2 regions of the Solibacillus sp. NPDC093137 genome follow, and region 2 is predicted to be linked to the other one. Evidence: predicted binding sites of a transcription regulator. Region 2 holds the regulator's gene; the other holds the start of a gene.

Region 1 (4,220 bases), on a different contig from region 2:
CTTGTGGTATGATATTGAAGATGTAATTTCACAATAACGTTATAAATAAGTTCAATGAGGTGAATTTGATGCAATATATCATTACGTTCTTTTGGTCATTCTTATTAGTTTCAATGCTAAACTATGTAGTAAGTTCTGTATTAAGTGTAGATTTTAACTTCATGAATGGCGTAATCGTATCATTAGTATTCAGCGTTTTAGTTATTATTATCGCTGCAATCATTCCAAACGAATCAACTCCAGAAGCAGAAGCAGAGCATCATTAATAGATAACAAGGGGCTGTCCGGTAAAACTACTGGACAGCCCCTTGTTATCTACGCCCACTTTGTGGGGGGCGCTGACTTTATTAGATAAATTCAATACATATTAGAAGTTTTATACTTGATATTAGAAAAGTCTCCACATTTATATGAACAGTAGCACCTCTTATTAGCACAAGTGACATTTATATTAAAATTTCGGGCTTTTATTAGTACTTTTTCATTTATATTAGAACTTTAACCATCCTTATTAGAACATTTCAAACCACCAAAAAAAGCTTGTACGCATTCACGCACAAGCTGTCTTCAAACTTAATTTAATTTTATTACTAACTCTCCATTTTCCAATGCAATCGATAAACTTCCACCTGCTGTGACTTCCCCTTTTAACAGTTCACGGGCAACAATCGTCTCCAAATGGCGTTGGACAAAGCGTTTGAGCGGACGTGCACCAAATTGCGGGTCAATCCCGTGCTTCACAATCCAGTCCACAACTTCCCCATCAACAGACAGCGTAATTTCCTGTTCTGCGACCCGATCTTGAAGCTGCTTTACATATTTCCAGGCAATCTTATGGAAGTGCTCATTCGATAATGCATGGAACATAATAATATCGTCCATCCGGTTTAACAGCTCCGGCTTAAAGTGCTGGCGTAATGCGGCTTGAACAAGCTGTTCCGCTTCTTCTGATGCTTCCAGTAAAAACTGTGAGCCGATATTCGATGTCAAGATGATAACGGTATTCGTAAAATTGACAATCCGTCCTTGGCTATCGGTAATGCGGCCATCATCAAGTACTTGAAGTAAAATATTCGCGACATCCGGATGCGCCTTTTCGATTTCATCCATTAGTACTACAGCATACGGATTGCGGCGTACCGCTTCTGTCAGCTGACCACCTTCTTCGTAGCCAATATAGCCTGGAGGAGCTCCGACAAGTCTAGATACAGAATGCTTCTCCATATACTCGCTCATATCAATACGGATGAAATGGTCTTCCGAATCGAAAAGTTGTGCGGCCAATGCTTTGGCCAATTCCGTTTTCCCGACACCGGTTGGACCAAGGAACAGGAAGCTTCCAATCGGCTTATTCGGGTCTTTAATACCGGAACGCGCACGCCAAACTGCTTCCGTTACATAAGTTACCGCATCGTCCTGACCGACTACCCTTTCATGCAATGTATCTTTTAAACGGAGCAGTTTATCGCGTTCACCTTCAACAAGCTTCGTTACCGGAATCCCTGTCCAGCGTGAAATAATTTTAGCGATTTCTTCTTCAGTCACTTCTTCACGCAGCATCCGGTTACCTTCCGACTGTTTCAACTGCAGTTCTAGTTCGGCGATTTCCTTTTCAAGCTGTGGTATTTTACTGTACTGAAGCTCACTTGCCCGTGCTAAATTACTGCCTGAAATAAATAAATCGTCGCGCTCGGCTTCCATTTTTTTCAGTTCATCTTTTTTATCGCGTACAATCTGTAAACCGTTTTTCTCGAGTTCCCACTGTTCCTTCATTGACTTAATTGAAACTTCCAATGTATCAATTTCATCTGTAATTATTTCAAGACGTTTTTTACTTGCATCATCTTTTTCTTTTTTCAGTGCCTGCTGCTCAATTTTCAGCTGTGTGAGGCGGCGCATTAACTGATCCAGTTCCTGTGGCATTGAATCGATTTCTATGCGGATCATCGCACATGCCTCATCGACAAGATCAATTGCTTTATCCGGTAAAAAGCGATCTGTAATATAACGGTTCGCCAGTTGGGCCGCTGCAATAATCGCGCGGTCATGAATGCGAACACCACGGTGATGTTCTTCAAAACGGTCTTTTATTCCACGTAAAATGGAAACCGTATCTTCAATAGAAGGTTCTCTCACCATTACTTGCTGGAAGCGGCGTTCCAATGCAGGATCTTTCTCGATATACATACGGTATTCATCCAATGTTGTTGCTCCAATACAATGCAGTTCACCACGTGCAAGCATTGGTTTCAGCATATTTCCTGCATCCATTGCTCCGTCCGCTTTGCCTGCACCGACAATTGTATGGATCTCATCGATGAATAAAATAATACGTCCATCTGATTCTTTCACTTGCTTTAATACCGATTTCAGCCGCTCTTCAAACTGCCCGCGATACGATGCACCGGCAATTAGTGCACTCATATCCAGTTCATAAAGCTCCGCATCTTTTAATCCTTCCGGAACATCCTGTCTTACGATACGCTGTGCCAGCCCTTCGACGATCGCTGTTTTACCAACACCTGGCTCACCGATGAGGACCGGATTGTTTTTTGTTTTACGTGACAGAATACGAATGACGTTCCGGATTTCCTCATCTCGTCCAATAACCGGATCCATCTTACCGTTTTTTACTTGTTCAATTAAGTTTCGTCCAAATTGCTCTAATGGAGGACGATTATCTTGTGTTTGGTTAAATTGCATAAAGTGCACCCTTTCATTTAGTTTGACCTTTTTTGATTAATTTAATTATAAGTCAAAGTTGGTCAAACAACAAATAATTAAGCTCTGTTTCCTTCGCAAAGATCCTAATAAAAAACGATCACTTTGCCTATACGCAAAATGACCGAATTTCAATTCATTTATTCACTTATTAATTAACGAATGCCTAATGCCATTTTTGCATAGCGGGACATATTGTCTTTAGACCACGCCGGTTGCCATACGATATCTACTTTTACTTCTTTTACTTCCGGTAATTCGCTAAGTGCAGTTGTTACTTGGTCAACGATAACTGGAGCAAGCGGACAGCCCATTGATGTTAATGTCATCGTAACGATTGCTAAGCCCTCATCTGTTAAATCTACTTCATATACTAAGCCTAAGTTGACGATATCAATGCCTAACTCAGGGTCAATTACGTTTTCCAATGCACCTAACATACTTTCTTTCATATCGTGATCAATTGCCATTTTAAATTTCCCCTTTCGCCATGGTGTTAATGTTAATCATAGCAGAACGCATGATTTATGCCAAACAATGCGCCATAAATTGCGTGACTTGCAAAATTCCGTTTCTCGATACCGCATGCCCAGCTTTTCGTTCTGCCAAATAAGTAATATGTTCCGCTTTTTTTTCTTTTTCCAGTTGTTCAACATAATCTCGGCTCATATGATAAGGAACGACCGTATCGCGCTCACCATGCCAGAAAATAATCGGTTTGTTTGCCCATAATTCCTCATGCTGCTCCATATCAAATTTTTGCAGCATTTGAAGCAAGCCTGTTTGCTGTTCTTCAGACAACGGAAATGTTACGCCTTTTTGCTTTAGATCCTCTACTTGATGGAGGGCCAGTTTCGTATAGCTAGTTGTACCCATACAAATACCTGCCGTTTCAATCCATGGATAGATCGCTAAACAGCCTGAAGTGACGATTCCGCCCATTGAAGTTCCGGCAATCCCAACCTTGTTTCCTGCCAAGTTTTTCAGCTTCAATTCTCCATAAATAGTATGTACTTCTTCCACTGACTTTAATACAATTTTCCAGAAGTTAAAGTTCATCTGGTCTTCCGTCAATTGATTCGAGCGCTCACCATGCATTAACGCATCCGGTAGTATAACGCGAACACCCTGTTGCACAAACTGATAAGCGTAATGTAAATTATGTTCCTTTGCGCTTAAAAAACCATGAAGAAAAATAACGACCGGTGTTTGCTCATCCATCGTTTCATCATATACATGCAGTAATGGAATGGACTTCCATTGTTCTTTGTCAACTATCAAATTTCTCACCTCTTTGTTTACATTAGCAAAAATTGGTCAATGTTTCAAAACTTTGACGAATGCTATTTTTGCACGTTACAATTATACCCAGGCTAAAGGAGGCTTACTCTTATGAACGAACATTTAATTGTATTAGATTTAGACGGCACTTTATTGACGGACGAGAAAAAAATTTCTGCGCTGACAAAGGAAACTTTGTTGAAAGCAAAAGAAGCAGG
Region 2 (4,220 bases):
AGAAGAAATGGCATGAATGTCCTCATTCGTGTTTTCATATTGCGTTTTAATTCCATGTACTGCTTCCGTTATGGATGTAAAAGAATCTGCCAAGCTTTTTTGTGTATCCACGCTCATTTTTACCTGCTCATCAACACTTGAAACAGAATCGGACATTTGTGAAATGCTAAGTTCTGTTTCTTTAATTAAATGAGAAACGTTTTGTACCGCATTTTTAGTTTCCTCAGCAAGCTTTCGGACTTCATCAGCTACAACGGCAAATCCTTTCCCATGTTCACCTGCACGTGCTGCTTCAATAGATGCATTTAATGCAAGCAAGTTTGTCTGATCGGCAATCCCTGTTACTAATCCTACAATTTCAGCAATTTTTTTAGATGATTGACGCAGTTTAACCATTGATGACTCAAGTATGTCCACACGGTCTAAAATGTTTGTCATAATTGCTGTCTGGTTAACTAAATATGTAGTACCTGTCGTTGATTTATTTTCGGTTTCCGCGACTAAATTTAATCCTTGTTTTGTGTTGGAAGCAATTTCTTCAGATTGACTCGCAATTTCCTGTAATGAGGCATTTGTCTGATCACTAATATGCGTTAACTCTTGTGCAGTATGTTGAATTCGCTCTACGATTCGGTATTTCATTTCCAAACTTTCAGTACGAATGCGCTGCTCTTCTTTTTCATATGCTTCAATCACAAGCTGCTGCTCGAAGTTGATTAGTTTTGAAAAAGCATTAATTGCTTTAGCCATCTCTTCATTCGGCATTTCAATTTTACTGATAAAGTCGATAAACGTTGTCATTAGCGATTGAAATGATGCAATATACCACTTTGATTGCAGGCCGATTTTGACATGGACATGCGCAATCGTTTGTCGTTCTTCAATATAACGTGAATCGATATTACAGTTGAACATTGCTTCTAAATGCCTTGTTAGTGTACCTTTAAGACGCTCCATTCGAGCTGAACTTCCTATAATATCTACAAGCTCCGAACTTAAGCTGATTGCACCATAAAACTTTTCCACCATAACTGGAACAACTTGTTGAGCAAAAGGTTCTAGCTGTTTAATTACGGCTAAATCCTCTTTCGTCAATTTTAGCAATTGAAGCTGTTTATGTAAGTTAGGATAGTTTGATACATCCAGATTTACTTGCTGTGCATAATTTGCAATATCAAAATAAGGCTTGTTTGAAACTTTTGTTGCTCTTGAAAACAGAATACCCATGTTCTTCCTCGATTCATGTATTATTAAATAATACTATTTTACTGTTTATATCGGATTAAATCATTAATATTTCTATAAAGATTAAAAATTTACATTAATTTGTATTTGAGGTATATAACTATTAAAATGGATGCAGTAAATAATGAAAGGCGTTGTAATGATGAAGTTTCATAAAGGGCGTTTGAAATTTGTTTTACCATTGTCGCTTGGGGTGGCAATCGCATCGTATATTATGCTCGTAAACAATTATGCAGAAGTAGGTGACCGCGATCGGATTTTAATAGTTATTGGAGCAACCATCTTAACCGCGGTTATTTCCTACTTTTTATTTCCTCAAGAAGGGGACAACCCGAAAGATAGAGGCCCATATTGATTAAATTTAGACATCACAAGAATCTCGAAATAAAAATTCGGGATTTTTTGTCCTCTCTATGAAACTTTTATGAATATTATCCGTAAATAAGCTAATAAACTAAAGTGAGGTTGATAACAAATGGAATCTAAATGGTCGAAAATCATCATTCATGCCAGTGCATTCTTTGCACCGTTCCTTGTACCGATTCTGTTTTTCTTAATAAGTTCTGAAGATGAAGTGAAGCGTACAGCAATCCAAGCATTACTATTCCAGGTCGTATTCGGAATTTTAATAGCGATAGCAGGAGTCCTTTCTGTATTGTTAATAGGTTTACCATTCCTATTAGTATTTTTACTCATCTTCTGGATTGCCCCGGTCATCGGTATTGTAAAAGCATTATCGGATCAGCACTGGAATTATCCAATTGTCGGACGCTGGGTATAATTTACCCTCATTCTGGCAAAGTTCATAAAAGCGGTAAGGTTTGTTTAAAAACACCTTATCGCTTTTTTACATAAAAAGGGATTTATTAATGTAAAAATAGGGAAACCTAAAACAAGAGTGATTAGTTGCATTTCAAAAAATAAATATTGTATATTTAAGTCAAAGATAGTCAAAGTCAGTTGATGAGAGGTGAGAGACAGCATGAGGAATATATCTGACATAATTGAAGGGTATTTGAAGGAAGTTATTGAATTAGAGGGACAGGGACTTATTGAAATAAAACGAAATGAATTGGCAAAGCAATTTGCCTGTGCCCCTTCTCAAATCAATTACGTTATCAATACGCGTTTCACGACCGAGCATGGTTACTATGTAGAGAGTAAGCGGGGTGGTGGCGGTTATATTCGGATTTTGCGTGTAACAATCCACTCGAAGAAAAATTTACTTGACGAAATGGAAACACAAATAGGTAACGCCATTGCCCAGACTAATGCTGAGCGTATTATTTTCCGTTTATTGGATGAGGATATCGTTACAGAACGAGAAGCAAGCATTATGAAGGCCGCTTTAGATCGTGTCACATTACAGGTAGCTTTGCCGCTGCGTGATCAGCTAAGAGCACGCATTATGCACGCAATGCTACAAACGATTTCTTTTGAAAAGTAGAGGTGGATTATTATGATATGTGAGCATTGTAAACAGCGTCACGCCAATGTTACCGTTACTCAAGTTCACAATGGTCAAAAAGTAGAGCGTCACTACTGTGAAGTATGTGCCACTCAATTTCATCCATTTCAATTTGACGTAAATGAAGAGCCTGCATCTCTTCAGCAGCTTATTTCAAATTGGTTCAATTTTGTACCTGTGAATGCAAAGAAAGAAAGCACGACAACTAATACAAACAGCCCAAAATCCTGTCCTTCCTGCGGGTTTACGTACCGACAGTTTTTAAAGCAAGGCAAATTCGGATGCGGTCAATGTTACGAAACATTTAGCGAGCAATTACCCCAGCTGCTTGAACGTCTTCAGGCAGGTACTCAGCATGTAGGGTATATGGAAGAAGGACCTTCAAAGGAAAAGGTAGAACAACAAATCCAAGAGCTCCGAACATCACTGCAGCAAGCAATTGCGGAAGAGCGATTTGAAGATGCAGCTTCCATACGTGATGAAGTAAGGGAATTGGAAAGTAAAATAAGACAGGAAGGTGAGGGGAACGCATGAACATCGAGCATTTTTTAACGAATGCCAGTCCCAGCTGGATGCAGCACGAAAGCGATTCAGATATCGTCATTAGCACACGCATTCGGCTTGCTCGTAATATTGCCAATACTCGATTTCCGATTAGTTTTACAGAACAGGAAGCCCAATTAATCGAAGAAAAAATGATGCAGTCATTATTGTCTTCATATGATAATCCGTATCAGTTTTCCTATTTCCAAATAAAAGATATGCCGGTTTTACAACGCCAAATTTTAGTGGAGAAGCATTTGATCAGTCCGAATTTGGCAAGAAGAAAAAAAATTGGATCATTTTTTTTAACAAAAGATGAATCCATTAGCATATTAGTAAATGAAGAGGATCATATTCGCATACAGAGTCTTACGCAAGGGATGAATTTAAAAGAAGCATTTGATAAGGCTCGTAATATTGACCGCTACTTAAGTAAGTCAATCGCGTATGCATATGAAGACCGCTATGGTTATTTGACAAGTTGCCCAACAAATGTCGGAACAGGACTTCGAGCTTCTGTCATGCTCCATTTACCAGCACTCACAATGATGAAACAGATGAATCCATTAATTCAGATGATGACAAGATTAGGAATGGTTGTGAGGGGTATATATGGGGAAGGCAGTGAAAATTTAGGGAATATTTATCAAATATCAAACCAAATCACATTAGGTAAATCAGAAGAAACGATTTTACAGGAGCTGCAGGAAGTTGTGGAGCAAGTAATCAAAAAGGAAGAGCTTGCACGTAAAAATTTATTGATGCGTGCTCCCTCGGTGTTGGAAGACCGCTTAAGCCGTTCACTTGGTACATTGAAGTACGCAAAAATTTTAACGAGTGAAGAAGCGGCTAGCTGTTTATCAAATGTGCGTCTTGGGGTAAGTTTAGGATTATTAGAAGCAATTTCACAGCGTAAACTAAATGAGTGCATGCTTATTATGCAACCTGGACTCATTCAGCAATA

Evidence for each region. The regulator CtsR, encoded in region 2, represses protease genes until heat stress. The targets are predictions, from matches to a motif close to ATGGTCAATAAAGGTCAAACA.
Region 1: the regulator CtsR is predicted to act here: its motif matches at 2,723-2,743, upstream of ACQKN3_RS10485 (ATP-dependent Clp protease ATP-binding subunit).

Annotation. Positions count from the first base shown of each region.
Region 1 covers NZ_JBNNVH010000001.1:2,057,145-2,061,364, forward strand. The annotation lists gene ACQKN3_RS10480 (YjzD family protein) at 69-266, shown strand; gene ACQKN3_RS10485 (ATP-dependent Clp protease ATP-binding subunit) at 574-2,703, opposite strand; gene ACQKN3_RS10490 (metal-sulfur cluster assembly factor) at 2,877-3,185, opposite strand; gene ACQKN3_RS10495 (prolyl oligopeptidase family serine peptidase) at 3,247-4,002, opposite strand; gene ACQKN3_RS10500 (Cof-type HAD-IIB family hydrolase) at 4,114-4,220, shown strand, end outside.
Region 2 covers NZ_JBNNVH010000007.1:96,402-100,621, forward strand. The annotation lists gene ACQKN3_RS17685 (globin-coupled sensor protein) at 1-1,227, opposite strand, end outside; gene ACQKN3_RS17690 (acyltransferase) at 1,370-1,600, shown strand; gene ACQKN3_RS17695 (DUF4870 domain-containing protein) at 1,721-2,026, shown strand; gene ACQKN3_RS17700 (CtsR family transcriptional regulator) at 2,228-2,692, shown strand; gene ACQKN3_RS17705 (UvrB/UvrC motif-containing protein) at 2,705-3,247, shown strand; gene ACQKN3_RS17710 (protein arginine kinase) at 3,244-4,220, shown strand, end outside.